Regions from separate parts of the Halomonas sp. HG01 genome, predicted to be linked through region 1. Evidence: predicted binding sites of a transcription regulator. Region 1 holds the regulator's gene; the other holds the start of a gene.

Evidence for each region. The regulator PhoB, encoded in region 1, activates phosphate uptake and scavenging genes when phosphate is short. The targets are predictions, from matches to a motif close to TGTCATANNNNTGTCANA.
Region 2: a site for PhoB is predicted at 3,136-3,153, ahead of UN84_RS10885 (PstS family phosphate ABC transporter substrate-binding protein). Genes of this name have one in related genera too.

What each region holds. Positions count from the first base shown of each region.
Region 1 is NZ_CP022134.1:3,429,332-3,436,706, reverse strand. Features, by position in the region: gene pstB (phosphate ABC transporter ATP-binding protein PstB) at 1-720, shown strand, start outside; gene phoU (phosphate signaling complex protein PhoU) at 745-1,473, shown strand; gene cysZ (sulfate transporter CysZ) at 1,557-2,297, shown strand; gene phoR (phosphate regulon sensor histidine kinase PhoR) at 2,382-3,695, opposite strand; gene phoB (phosphate regulon transcriptional regulator PhoB) at 3,697-4,386, opposite strand; gene ubiA (4-hydroxybenzoate octaprenyltransferase) at 4,511-5,404, opposite strand; gene UN84_RS16280 (chorismate--pyruvate lyase family protein) at 5,458-5,934, opposite strand; gene UN84_RS16275 (FAD-dependent oxidoreductase) at 6,072-7,232, shown strand.
Region 2 is NZ_CP022134.1:2,302,558-2,309,932, forward strand. Features, by position in the region: gene pstA (phosphate ABC transporter permease PstA) at 1-671, opposite strand, end outside; gene pstC (phosphate ABC transporter permease subunit PstC) at 690-1,946, opposite strand; gene UN84_RS10885 (PstS family phosphate ABC transporter substrate-binding protein) at 2,061-3,074, opposite strand; gene UN84_RS10890 (Bcr/CflA family multidrug efflux MFS transporter) at 3,243-4,427, opposite strand; gene tal (transaldolase) at 4,558-5,496, shown strand; gene UN84_RS10900 (STAS domain-containing protein) at 5,635-6,144, opposite strand; gene UN84_RS10905 (PP2C family protein-serine/threonine phosphatase) at 6,131-7,321, opposite strand; gene UN84_RS10910 (MlaA family lipoprotein) at 7,331-7,375, opposite strand, start outside.

The sequences.
Region 1 (7,375 bases):
CGCTACGGCGACAAGCCGGCGCTGCGCGACCTCAGCCTGCGGGTGCCGCGTCATCGGGTCACCGCCTTCATCGGGCCCTCGGGCTGCGGCAAGTCGACCCTGCTGCGCGCCCTCAACCGCCTGCACGACCTCAACGAGGACGTGCGGCGGGAGGGCGAGATTCGGCTCGAGGGCCAGGAGATCCATGCCCCCGAGGTGGCGGTGGCCGAGCTGCGCCGGCGGGTCGGCATGGTGTTCCAGGCGCCGAACCCCTTCCCGATGTCGATCTACGACAACGTGGCGTTCGGGCTGCGGCTGCAGGGCGGGCTGCGCAAGCGGCGTATCGACGACATCGTCGAGTGGTCACTGCGCTCGGCGGCGCTGTGGGAAGAGGTCAAGGATCGCCTCCAGGCCTCGGCCTGGGCGCTGTCCGGCGGCCAGCAGCAGCGCCTGGTGATCGCCCGGACCCTGGCGGTGGAGCCCGAGGTGCTGCTGCTCGACGAGCCGGCCTCGGCCCTGGACCCGATCTCGACGCTCAAGGTCGAGGAGCTGATCCGCAACCTGAAGTCGAGCCTGACCCTGGTGCTGGTCACCCACAACATGCAGCAGGCGGCACGGGTCTCGGATTACACCGCCTTCCTGCAGGGCGGCGAACTGGTGGAGTACGCCCCCACCGATACCCTGTTCACCAATCCGCGCCTCGCGCGCACCGAGAACTACATTACCGGACGCATGGCCTGACGCCAGCGCCCTCAGGAGAGTCTCATGGACATCACCAGCGATATCCACAGCCAGCACATCTCGCGGCAGTTCAATCATGAGCTCGAGGAGCTCAAGACCCACCTGATGGCCATGGGCGGTCTGGTCGAGAAGCAGGTACAGGACGCCGTCCGTGCCCTGCTCGACAGCGATTCCGCCCTGGCCGAGCGAGTGGTCGACAACGATCGCGCCGTCAACGACATGCAGATCAAGATCGACGACGAGTGCACCCAGATCCTGGCCCGCCGTCAGCCGGCGGCCTCCGACCTGCGCCTGGTGCTGGCGGTGATCCGCGCCGCCTCCGACCTGGAGCGCATCGGCGACGAGGCCAGCAAGATCGCCCGCAACGCCCTGGAGCTGGTCGAGAGCCAGAACGGCAGCCGCGGCTTCGTCGAGGTACGCGTGATCAGCGAGCACGTGCGCAAGATGATGCGCGACGCCCTGACCGCCTTTGCCCGCTTCGACACCGAGATGGCGCTCAAGGTGGTCCAGGAGGACGAGCAGGTCGACAACGAGTACAAGAGCGCCATGCGCTCGCTGATGACCTTCATGATGGAAGACGCCCGGGCGATATCCCCGGTACTCGGCATCATGTGGATCCTGCGTGCCCTGGAGCGGATCGGCGATCACTCCAACAACCTGGCCGAATACGTGGTCTATCTGGTCAAGGGGCTCGACATCCGCCACACGGCCCCGGATGATCTCGACGACGAGGTGCGCGGCGACGAGGGCTGAACCCCGCTCGACCGCTACCGTCAAAGAAGCGGCCGTCGCCCCTGGCGACGGCCGCCGTCGTTGCGATGGAGGAAACGATACCGATGCTGGATGCCTTCTCGGCGCTGTCCCGGGGAACCCGCCTGGTCTACACCCCCGGCCTGCGCCGCTACGTGTTCCTGCCGATACTGGCCAACCTGGTGGTCTACGCCGCCATGCTGAGCTACGTGCTGACCCACTTCGGCGGCTGGCTCGACGGCTGGATGGCCATGGTGCCGGGCTGGCTCGACTGGCTGTCGTGGCTGATCTGGCCGCTGTTCGTGCTCAGCCTGGGGCTGATCGTGTTCTTCAGCTTCACCCTGGTGACCCAGCTGATCGCCGCGCCCTTCTACGGCCTGCTGGCCGAGAAGGTCGAGCGCGAGGTGACCGGCCGGCCGCCGTTGGACGACCGTGGCCTGGCACGCACCGCCATCGATGCCCTGGGCCGTGAACTGGTCAAGCTGGGCTACATCCTGCCGCGCATGGCGCTGCTGTTCGTGATCGGCTGGATCCCGGTGATCAACCTGGTCGCCCCGCTGCTGTGGCTGCTGTTCTCGGCCTGGATGATGGCGGTCACCTACCTCGACTATCCCATGGACAACAACAAGGTGACCTTCGCCGACATGCGCCGCCGGCTGGCCGCGCGCCGCTGGCCGACGCTCACCTACGGCGGCTGGGTGATGCTGATCACCTGGCTGCCGCTGGCCAACCTGTTCCTGCTGCCCGGTGCCGTGGCCGGCGCGGTGCTGATGTGGGAAGACCACTACCGGGCGCTGACGCCCGATGCCGCCCCGGCGAGGCGTTGATGCCCGCGCCCCGGGCAGGCGTCGTGATCACGTGACATCCCTCCGCCCGGCCTGCGTCGGGCGGAGTGGCGTCCGGGGACGGGATCAAGCGCGCCGCGAAGCTGGCGCGGCGTCGGTGAGGCGGGCGGTGGGGAAGATGCAGCGGAAGGTGGCGCCCTCGCCGAGCCGGGAGTCGATCTCCAGCTGGGCGTCGTGGCGCAGCAGCACGTGCTTGACGATGGCCAGCCCCAGGCCGGTGCCGCCGGTGGCGGTGCTGCGGCCCTTGTCGACCCGGTAGAAGCGCTCGGTCAGGCGCGGGATGTGCAGCGGATCGATGCCCTCGCCGTCGTCCTCCACCTCCAGGCAGGCGCCGTCGCCCCAGGGGCGCCAGCGCAGCACGATGCGGCTGCCCTCGCCGGCATAGCGCACGGCATTGAAGGCCAGGTTGGAAACGGTGCTGTGCAGCTCCTTCTCCGAGCCGAGCAGGCCGCGGGGCTCCTCGACCGCCACCTCCAGCTGGTGGTGGCCCTCGGACAGCGCCTCGGCGTCGCGCCGCACGGCCTCGAGCAGGCTGGTGGGGTCGATGCGGATGTCGTCGTGGCCGCCCTGGTCGTTCTCCAGCCGCGACAGCAGCAGCAGGTCGTTGACCAGGTTCTGCATGCGCTTGGTCTGGCTCTGCATCTGGCCGATGCCTCGGCCCAGGCGCTCGGGCAGCATCTCGGCCATGTCGCCGTAGGTCTCGAGGTAGCCCGCCAGCACGGTGAGCGGGGTGCGCAGCTCGTGGGACACGTTGGCCACGAAGTCGCGGCGCATCTGCTCCAGGCGGTGCAGGCGGGTGATGTCGCGGGCCATCACCAGGCGCTCGTCGTCGCCGTAGAGGGTGATCTGGAACTGCAGGATGAGGTTCTCGTCGATCGGCGAGCACAGCGTCAGCGGCTCGCGATAGTCCCGGGCGTGGAAGTAGTCGACGAAGCTTGGGTCGCGCATCAGGTTGGTGATGTGCTGGCCGCGGTCCAGGGCCGGCTTGAGGCCCAGCATGCGTTCGGCGGCGCTGTTCCACCACTCCATGTCGCCGTGGCGGTCGAGCATCACCACGCTGTCGCGCATCGCCTCCGAGGACTCCTGGATACGGCTCAGGGTGTCGCGCAGCCGGCGCTGGGTGAGGCGCTGGCCCTTCTGGTAGCGGTAGAGGCGATCGAACAGCTCGCCCCACAGGCCGGAGGCCGAGGGCGGCTCGTCATGGGGATGATGGGTCAGCCATTCCTGCAGGGCGTGCAGCTGGCGCAGCTGGTAGAAGAGATAGAGGGCGAGCCCCACGGCGATGCCGGTGCCGCTGAAGCCGAAGGGCCAGCCGACCAGGGCGCCGGCGCCCACCAGGGCACCCAGCCGCCACCATTCGCGTCGCCACAGCCGGCCCACGTCAGCCCTTGGCGGAGAAGCGGTAGCCGGTCCCGCGCACGGTCTGGATCAGCTGCTGGTGCGGCTCGCCCAGCGCCTTGCGCAGGCGGCGGATGTGCACGTCCACGGTGCGCTCCTCGACGTAGACGTTGCCGCCCCAGACCTGATCGAGCAGCTGGCCGCGGGTATAGGCGCGCTCCTGGTGGGTCATGAAGAACTGCAGCAGGCGGTACTCGGTGGGGCCGATCTCCAGCGACTGGCCGTCGATGCTGACCCGGTGGCTGACCGGGTCGAGCATCAGGCCCTCGACCTGCACCGGCTCCTCGACGCCGCGCGGCGTGGCGCGGCGCAGCACCGCCTTGAGGCGCGCCACCAGCTCGCGGGGCGAGAAGGGCTTGGTGATGTAGTCGTCGGCCCCGGATTCGAGGCCCTGGATCTTGTTGTCCTCTTCGCCCTTGGCGGTGAGCATGATGATCGGCAGTTCCGAGGTGCCTTCCTCGCGCTTCAGGCGGCGGGCGAGCTCGACGCCGCTGGTGCCGGGCATCATCCAGTCCAGCAGCACCAGGTCGGGCTGGTGATCGACGACCATGGCGTGGGCGCTCTGGGCATTGTCCGCCTCGAGGACGCGATAGTCGGCCATCTCCAGCGCCACGGCGATCATCTCGCGGATGGGCGCTTCATCATCGACGATCAGTACGGTCTTGGCGGTCATCCCGGGGCCTCATGGTCGAGATCAGTGACATATTGGTGACGATGACAGCATGTCCTTGTGACAATACCGTGACAGTCACCGCCTGTCGCCCCCGCTTAGCCCCGTCGTTCGACCCCGTCCGGCATCACCCGCCGGCGGCCGGCCACAGCGACAGCGCGATGCCGGCGAACGCCAGCAGCCCCGACCAATGGTTGTTGAGGAAGGCCTGGAAGCAGCGATCGCGATCGCGATGGCGGATCAGCCGCTGCTGGTGGACGAAGGTGGCGGCCATCGCGGCCAGGCCGACCCAGAAGAAGCCGCCCAGGCCGAGGCGTTCGCCGGCCCAGGCCAGCAGGGCCAGCGTGGCCAGCTGCAAAAGGCCGATGATCAGCCGGTCGGCACGGCCGAACAGCACCGCGGTGGACTTGATGCCGATGCGCAGGTCGTCGTCGCGGTCGACCATGGCGTACTCGGTGTCGTAGGCCACGGTCCACAGCACGTTGGCGGCGAACAGCAGCCAGGCCTCCAGCGGCACCTGGCCGAGCACCGCGCCGAAGGCCATGGGAATGGCCCACGAGAAGGCCGCCCCCAGCACCACCTGGGGCAGGTGGGTGTAGCGCTTCATGAAGGGGTAGACGAAGGCCAGGATCACGCCGCCCACCGACAGCATCACGGTGAAGGCGTTGGTGAAACACACCAGCACGAAGGCCGCCAGCACCAGGCCGGCGAACAGCGCCTTGGCCTCGCCTTCGCCGATGCGTCCGGTGGCCAGCGGACGCGACTTCGTCCGCTTCACGTGGCCGTCGAAGTGGCGGTCGGCGTAGTCGTTGACCACGCAGCCCGCGGCCCGCATCAGGTAGACCCCGGCGACGAAGATCAGCAGCAGCCGGCGCTCGGGAACGCCCTCGGCCGCCGTCCACAGCGCCCACAGCGTCGGCCACATCAGCAGCCAGGTGCCGATGGGGCGGTCGAGGCGGGTCAGTTGCAGGAAGTCGGGCAGCCGGTCCAGCCCCTTGGGGCGCATCAGGGAACGTTCCATGTGGGTCTCTCGGTTGAATCGGACGACACGGTTTTCGGGCGATGCCTGGGAGCCTATCGCGCCGGCAGGGCCAGGTCATCCGCCATGTCGTCGAGGAAGAACTCCTGGACCAGCACCGCGAAGCGGCCGTGGCGCAGCACCGAGCGTCGGCCCCAGGGGCCGGGAGCGTCGTGGAAGGGGGCCGGGTCGGCGCTGACCTCGATGGGGCCGCGCTCGAGGCCGGGCTGGCGGAACAGCCAGTGACCCAGCGAGCGCTCGCCGAGGCCCGCCAGCCGCTGGCCAAGGAGGCCGTGAAGCGGGGCCACCGAGCGCGCCATCACCCAGGGCCGGTCGTCGAGGCACAGCGCGACCTCGCGCCGCCAGGCCAGGCGGCCCGGCGCCATGCCCAGTGCCAGGGCCTCGTCGCGCCGCGGCCGGCCCAGGCGCTGGTCGAGCAGCCTGACCCGGAAGCGGCGCGGCGCGCCGGCCTCGATCAGCCGACGGGTCAGCGAGTCCCGTGAGGCGACCCAACGCCACCAGGCCGGGCTCATGGCGGGGCGGGCCGCCGCCAGGGGGCGCCATCGGGGAGCGAGGGCCGGACCGTGATTCACTGCGCTACTCCGCGTCCAATGCAAAGGGCGGCTAGTGTACCATGTCGGGCCGTCGCGCCCCTGCAGCGAGGAGCCCCATGAGCGCACCCCTGACCATCATCGGCTCCGGCATGGCCGGGCTGGGCCTGGCGCGCCAGGTCCGGACCCGGCAGTCCGAGCGCCCCATCACCCTGATCACCGCCGACGGCGGCGAGGACTACTCCAAGCCGCTGCTCTCCACCGGCTTCGCCAAGCGCCTGCCGCCGGATCGCCTGGCCTCGCGCAGCGCGCTTGAGGCGGCCGACCAGCTCGGTGTGACGATGCGCACGCACACCCGGGTCGAGGCCATCGACCCGGCCGCGCGCACCCTGACCCTCGGCGCCGAGCGGCTGCCCTGGGGCGAGCTGGTGCTGGCCACCGGCGCGGCCCCGGCGCCGCCCTTCGCCATTCCCGAGGCGCTGGCCGGCCGGGTCCATACCGTCAACGATCTCGACGACTACCGTGCCTTCCACGCCGCCCTGGCGGCGCTCGATCGCCCGGCGCGGGTCGCCGTGGTCGGCATCGGCCTGGTGGGCTGCGAGTTCGCCAACGACCTGGCCGCCGGCGGTCATGCGGTCGAGCTGATCGCCCCGGAGTCGGCGCCGCTGCCGCGGCTGCTGCCCGAGCCGCTGGGGCGGGCGCTGGGCGAGGCCTTCGTCGAGGCCGGCATCGCCCTGCACACCGGGCGCATGGTCGACCTGCTTTCGCCCGAGGGCGAGCGGGTGGCGCTGGGCCTGGACGACGGCACCGCCCTCGAGGCCGACCTGGTGCTGGTGGCCACCGGCCTGCGGCCCCGCACCGCGCTGGCCGAGGCGGCCGGGCTTGCTGTGGGGCCGGCCGGGATTCTCGTCGACCGCCATCTGGCGACCTCGGCGCCCGGCATCCATGCGCTGGGCGACGTGGCCTGCGTCGACGGCGTCAATGCCATGTACGTCCAGCCGCTGCAGGCCGGCGCCAAGGCGCTGGCGGCGACGCTTTCCGGCACGCCCACCGAGGTGCGCTACGGGCCCTGGCCGGTGCTGGTGAAGACGCCGCTGCTGCCGGTGGTGGCGCTTCCTCCCGCCGTCTCTCCCGCCCGCTGGCGCATCGAGGGCGAGGGGCATGATCTGAGCGCCCTGGCCGAGGATGAAGACGGACGTTTGATCGGATTTGCGTTGACAGGCGCCCGCGTGCGTCGGAAAGTCGAACTGGCGCGCGCTGCGCCGCCGTTGCTAGGCTAGTGACGTCAACGACGGCGCCCCCGGGATTCCGGGTCTGGCAGCGGCGTTGCCACACGGCGTCATCCGCATGCCGCCCCGTCGGCGGCATGCGAGTGGTGCATGAATCACCGCGAACAACAATGCGGCCGATGGGATCATCGGCA
Region 2 (7,375 bases), 1.1 Mb from region 1:
CCGAACAGGATCGAGGGGATCGCCGCCAGGTTGTTGATGTTGATCTCGATCAGCTGGGTGACGCGGTTGTCCGGGGCGAACTCCTCGAGATACACCGCGGTCATCACGCCGATCGGGAAGGACACCGCCAGCGTCACCAGCAGGGTCAGCACCGTGCCCATGGCGGCCGAGGCGATGCCGGCGAGCTCCGGCATCTTGGAGTCACCGTTGGAGAAGAAAGTGGTGTTGAAGCGCAGCTCGGCGCGCCCCTCGTCCTGCAGCCGGTCCACCACCTCCTGCTCGCTGGCGCTCAGCCGGCTGTGATGGCCCTTGAGGTACTGGTCCACCTGGCCGTCGGCCAGCACCCACTCCATGCGGGTGGTGCCGAGCAGCTCGGGATTGTCGTCCATGCGACCGGGGATCAGACGCAGGTAACCGCGGCTGACCAGCGGGCGCACATCCTCCTGGACGGCGGCCAGCGGCAGCTGGGAGGCCCGCTCGCTGTAGTCGACCTCGACCTGGACCTGCGCCTGCTGAAAGGCCGGCAGCCCCTTGATCATCATGTCGGTGAAGAACAGCACCAGGAACAGCCCGGCCAGGCCCAGGGCACCCATGGAGATCCACTTCAGGCGCGCGGACTTGCGGTGACGACGCCGGAGCTGGGCGCTGATCTCGTCGAAGGATTGGCTCATCGGATAGGCTCCAAGGCGTTAGAGGTTGTTGATCCGGTACTTCTCGCGGAACCGGCGAATCATGATCACCGAGACCAGATTCAGCGACAGGGTCACCACGAACAGCACCAGGCCCAGGGCGAAGGCCGACAGCGTCTCGGCGCTGGCGAACTCCTGGTCACCGGTCAGGGCGGCGACGATGCGGACCGTCACCGTGGTCATGTCCTCGAACGGATTGGCCGTGAGGTTGGGGCGCATGCCGGCGGCCATGACCACGATCATGGTCTCGCCCAGCGCCCGGGATACCGCCAGCAGCGAGGCGGAGATGATGCCCGGCAGTGCCGCCGGCACCACCACATCGCGAATGGTCTCGCCCTTGGTCATGCCCAGCGCCAGCGAGCCCTGGCGCATGCTGTCCGGCACCGAGTTGATGACGTCGTCGGACAGTGAGGAGATGAAGGGGATGATCATGATGCCCATCACCACCCCGGGCGCCAGGGCGTTGTTGAAGGAGGCATCGATACCGAAGAAGCCGGCCACGCTGACGATGAGCGGCGCCACGGTGATGGCGGCGAAGAAGCCGTAGACCACGGTGGGGATGCCGGCCAGGACCTCGAGCACCGGCTTGGCCAGGGTACGCACGCGCTGGGGAGCGAACTCGGCCATGTAGATCGCCGACAGCAGGCCCACCGGGATCGCCACCAGCATGGCGATGGCGGTGATCATGAAGGTGCCGGCAAACAGCGGGATGGAACCGAACTGGGCGGCGCTGGCTCCCTCTTCGGCGCGGCCGGCGGCCTCGAGGAAGCTCGCACCCGGGTTCCAGGTAGTACCGGTGATGAAGTCCCAGAAACTCTGCATCTGGAAGAAGCGGATGGCCTCTCCCACGATGGAAATCAGGATCCCGAAGGTGGTGAAGATCGAGATCAAGGCGGCGCCGGCCAGGAAGAAGCGGATGACGCTCTCGATGGCCTTACGCGCGTGAAAGTCCGGACGCACCATGGCGATGCCCATGGCCAGACCGGCACAGCCGACGACCAGGCTGGCAGCCAGCAGGTAGAGCGTGGGAATCTCGGCGCCCAGCAGCAGCATGGCGAAGGCTCCCACCACGCCCACGGCGATGGCCGGGCCGGCGGTGGACAGCACGCTGAACCAGGCGTACTGGTCGGGCTGGGCATGCATGGACGTGCCGGCGGCGCGCACCCTGGCGGCCTTGGCTCGTCCCAGGAAGAAGGCTATCAGACCCAGCACCAGCAGGGTGCCGCAGAACAGAGCGAGGATTTGATTGGTCTGCATAGTTGTCTCTCGGCGGAATGGATCCGCGGAGCCGGCAAGGCCGGCGACCCGTCGGAACGTGCGCCGGCCGGCAGCCCCTGGCTGCCGGCCGGTACAGGGCTGAGATCCGGCCTCTTACTTGAGGTCGGCCAGCTCGAGCGCCTCATGGTTCTCGACGGCGCTGCGAGCCTCGGCGCGCATGTCTTCCGGCGCCGGGATCAGGCCGATGCCCTTGAGATAGCCCAGATCACCGATCATCTGCTCGCTCATGAACATGTTGGCGTACTCGTTCATGGCCGGGACCTCGTCGGCGTGCTGGTTCTTCACGTAGAAGAAAAGCGAGCGGGACACCGGGTACTCGCCGCTGCCGATGGCGTCCGGGGTCGGCGCCACGCCGTCGATGTGGGAGCCCATCACGCTGTCGGCGTTTTCCTCGAGGAAGGAGTAGCCGAAGATGCCGAAGGCGGCGGTGTTCTCGGTCAGGCGCTGGACGATCAGGTTGTCGTTCTCGCCGGCATCGATGTAGGCGCCGTCGGCGCGGATGTCGGTGTAACCCTCACCGCCGTAGGCCTCCATCTCCTCGGAGACGGCTTCCATCACCAGCTCCTCGAAGGCATCGCGGGTACCGGAAGTGGTGGGCGGACCGTAGACGGCGATGTCGCGCTCCGGCAGCGAGGCGTCGATGTCGCTCCACTGGGTGTAGGGATTGTCGACCAGCTCGCCATCGACCGGCACCTGAGCGGCCAGGGCCAGGAACAGCTGTTCGCGGCTGACGTTCATCTCGTCGTTCTGAGCGGACTGGGCGAAGGCGATGCCGTCATAGCCGACGAAGGCCTCGGTGATGTCGGTCACACCGTTCTCGGCGCAGCGCTCGAACTCGGAGGGCTTCATGCGACGCGAGGCGTTGGTGATGTCCGGGGTGCCTTCGCCGACACCGTTACAGAACAGGCGCAGACCGCCGCCGGAACCAGTGGACTCGATGACCGGCGTCGGGTAGTCGGTGGTGGCACCGAACTCCTCGGCCACGTAGCTGGCGAACGGGTAGACGGTGCTGGAACCAACGATGCGCACCTGATCGCGGGCCTGGGCGACACCGACGACGCCCATGACGGCGGCAGCGATGGCGGTGGTCTTGAGGATGCGGTTCATGGAGAGAGCTCCTGTTCGGGGAAGTGATCATCCTTTCGCGACACACAAGATGCCCCACGAAAATGACAGCTTCATGACAAGCGAGCTCGGATGCCGACATCGGCGTCGGCGGAGGGTGACACCGGCCCCGCAGGCGGGGCCGGTCGTCGGAGCGGGCAGGAACGGGACTCAGTGGAGGGCGGCGCGACCGGCCAGCGCGCGCAGGGCCAGGTTGCCGATCAGCGACACCGTGAGCATGGTCAGCACCATGGGCCAGGCGCTGTCGACCTCGAAGGCGCTGACCACCACCCCGGCCAGGGCGCCACAGGTGAACTGGATGCAGCCCAGCAGCGCCGTGGCGGTAGCGCTCATATGACTGAAGTGCTCGAGCATCGAGGCCATGGCATTGGGCGTGATCAGCCCGACCATGCCCATGAACAGCATGATCAGCGGCACCACCGTGGCCAGCGAATCCAGCCCGGTGGCCACCAGCATCACCAGGGACAGCGCCACGCACAACTGTACGCCGAGCCCCAGGCGCATGTTCTGCTGGGGCGTGCGATGACGCAGCAGGCGGATGTTGATGCGGTTGGAAAAGGCCATGACCACCACGTTGGCGCCGAACACCACCGGATAGATCGCCGGCGAGACCCCATAGTGAGTCATGTAGAGGAACGGCGAGGCGGTGATGAAGGCGAACATGCCCGAGAAGGTCGAGGCCACCGACAGCACGTAGCCCATGGCCTCACGGTGGCGCAGCACGCTCCCGTAGTTGCGCAGCACCTGACCGGCCGAGGCGATCGGCGCATCGACCGGCCGGGTCTCCGGCAGCCGGGTGCCCATCAGCCACAGCAGAAAGGCGGCATAGGCCGCCAGGAAGGCGAAGATCAGCCACCAGTCGGCCAGGTAGAACAGGCCACTGCCCACCGCCGGCGCCACCAGCGGCGCCAGCATCAGGATCATGGCCATGGTCGACATCACCTTGGCCGCCTCGCGCCCGCTGAAGCAGTCGCGCACGATGGCCGCGGAATTGACCACGCAGGCGCCGCCGCCCAGGGCCTGGACGAAGCGCCAGGTCAGCAGCTCGCCGAGGCTCTCGACCCGCATGATCATCAGGCTGGCCAGCAGGAAGATCACCAGGCCGACCAGCAGCACCGGGCGGCGCCCCAGGCGATCGGACAGCGGCCCGCCGAACAGCTGGCCGAAGGCAAAGCCGAACAGGAACAGGCTGATCGACAGTTCGGTGTGATGGACGCTCGCCCCCACTGCCTCGGCCAGTGCCGGCATCGCCGGCAGATAGGCGTCGATGGCGAAGGGCGCCAGGGCGGTATTGGTGGCCACCAGCAGGGCCACACGTCGAGCGCTTAGGGTCAAGCGACCTCCTAGAAGCATGCCAAAAGGACGCTAATGATAACGCACCTCACTGGCCGATGCTGGACGCGCCTGTTTTCCCTTTCCCGCGCTTGTTAGAGTGAAGGTTCGACACACGGAGGACTCAGGACCCATGGCAGACGACCTGCTGACGCAACTCAAAGGCATGACCACGGTGGTCGCCGACACCGGCGACATCGAGGCGATCCGCCGCTTCCAGCCCACCGATGCGACCACCAACCCCTCGCTGATCCTTCAGGCCGCCCAGCAGGAGGGCCGCCGCGCCCGGTTGGCCGAGATCGCCCGCCAGGCCACCGATATCGACGATGCCCTCGACGCCGTGGCAGTCGACATCGGCAGCGAGATCAGCGCCCTGGTGCCCGGCTACGTGTCCACCGAAGTCAGCGCGCGACTCTCCTTCGACACCCAGGCCTCGCTGGACCGGGCCCGCTCGCTGATCGACCGTTACCAGCGTCACGGTGTCGACCCGTCGCGGATCCTGATCAAGCTCGCCGCCACCTGGGAGGGCATCAATGCCGCCCAGATACTGGAGCGAGAAGGCATCCACACCAACCTGACGCTGATGTTCAACTTCGACCAGGCCCGCGCCTGTGCCGATGCCGGCGTGACCCTGATCTCCCCTTTCGTCGGCCGCATCCTCGACTGGCACAAGACCCAGCAGCCGGACGCCGACTTCAGCGGCGACCGCGACCCGGGCGTGCAGTCGGTCAAGCGCATCTACGAACACTTCAAGGGCCACGGCTACGAGACCATCGTGATGGGCGCCAGCTTCCGCAACAGCGGCGAGATCACCGCGCTGGCCGGCTGCGACCGCCTGACCATCTCGCCGGCCCTGCTCGAAGAGCTGGAACAGAGCCAGGGCACGCTGACGCGCTGCCTCACCCCGCTGGACGCCGAGACCCGCACCCCGGAGCCCCAGAACGAGGCCGACTTCCGCTGGGCACTGAACGAGGACGCCATGGCCACCGAGAAGCTGGCCGAGGGCATCCGCAAGTTCATGGCCGACCAGCGCAAGCTGGAGACGCTGCTGGGCGAGCTGCGCCAGGGCTGATCGCCGGCCGGCGTCGTGCCGGCAGCCCTCGCAACGCGAAGGGGGAGGCGTCGTTCGGCGCCTCCCCCTTCTTCATTCCGGCCTTCCTTCATTCCGGCCAGGCGCGGCGTTTCTGGCCCCATACCATGCCCGCTTGGCTCAGGCGCCCGGCGTCTCGTCCTTGTGATCCTCGAGCATCTCCACCAGCGGCTGGAACTGCTCGCGGTTGTGCTCGTTCATGTGCATCAGGATACGATGCGCCTCGAGGATGCGCTGACGCATGCCCTCCTCGTCGGCCGGCACCTCGGGCAGGTCGCGCAGCTCATGGGGCTCGGTGATCGGCGACTCCACCAGGGTGAAGTAGTGAGCGAATCCCATGACGTCGAGCATGCGCCGCACGTCCGGGTTGTCGACGACGATGGTCGGCGGCTGCTTCAGGCGCCCCTGCAGCGCCATGGCCACCTTGGCCAGGAACCCCAGGGCCGTGGAGTCGACGTTGGTGGCCTCACGCAGGTCCACCATCACCGCCTCCAGCCCCGGCGTCTCGGCCAGCTGCTGCGCCTGGGTGTCGAGCGTGGCGCAGAGCGTCAGGCGGACGTCACCGCACAGCTTGAGCACGAACACGCCGGAGTCGAACGCCGCCTTGAGGCGGCCTTCATGCATCATCATTGCCAAATCCGCTCAACATCATGATCGTCAGGTCGTCGGGAAGCTCGTCCCGGCCGGAGGCATCGTCTTCACCGTCAGCCTCGGCGATGTCGTCGCCCAGGGCAAGCCCCCGACGAAGGTCCAGGATCGTCTCGCTGCCTTCGGCCCGTGCCCTCAGCACCTCCAGTCGCGCCTCCAGGGTCTCCCCGGGCAGGCATTCCAGGATGCCGTCGGAACATAGCCAGAGCCGGAAGTCCGCCGGCAGCGCGCAACCCAGCCGAGGATACTCGACGTCGGGGAACAGCCCGACGGGCATGCCCTCGCCTTCCAGATAGTGCGCCCGGCCCTCGGCCATCAGCATCGGCATCGGCAGCTGCGCGCCGAGCGAATAGTGAAGATAGCCCCGCTCCCGGTCAATGACGCCGACGAACAGGGTCGCGTGCTTGCCGATGCCGGTATCGAGCAGCTCGCGGTTCAGCCCCGCCAGCCAGCGCGGCGCCAGCTCCTCGGGGTGCCGGCCGTCCCACTCCTGCTGCCAGCGGTGCGACAGCGACTTGAGCAGCACCGTGACGAAGGCCGACGAGGCGCCGTGCCCCGAGACATCGGCGAAGTAGAACAGGGTGTAGCGATCGTCGAAGCGCTGGAAGTCGAGGAAGTCGCCCGACAGGTAGAGCGACGGCACCAGCCAGTAGTCGCAGCGGACCCCGCCGATGCTCTGCGGGCGCGGCGGCAGCAGCTTGCGCTGGATCTGGCCACCTGCCTGCTGGTCGAGGCGCAGCATCGCCAGGTGGGTCTCCAGGCGCTCGTTGAGCTCGGACAGCCGCTCACGGTCGTGCTCGCGCTCCCGGGCCAGGCGGTGGAGATCGATGACCCGACGGATCATGCGACGCAGCAGGTGGCCGTGGCGGCGCGGTTCGATCACGTAGTCGACCAGCCCCGCATCCACGGCATGAATCAGATCGCTGTCCTGGCGGTCATCGCTGACCACCAGCGTCGGCAGACGCTCGGCCAGCGCCTGCCAGGCCTCGCTGGGCACCGCCCGGGCATGCGCCACCGCCAGCACCGTCTCGTCCGGCAGCTGCTCCAGGCATTCCACGGCGATGACCGCCAGCCCCTCCTTGGCGATGACCTCGGCCAGGGCATCACGCTCGGCTCCGGGGGCATCGATCAGGCAGACCAGCTCATTGGCGTCAGGCATCCTGTGGCCTCACTCGGCGAAGGCATCATCGAAGTCGGCATCGTCGAAATCGAA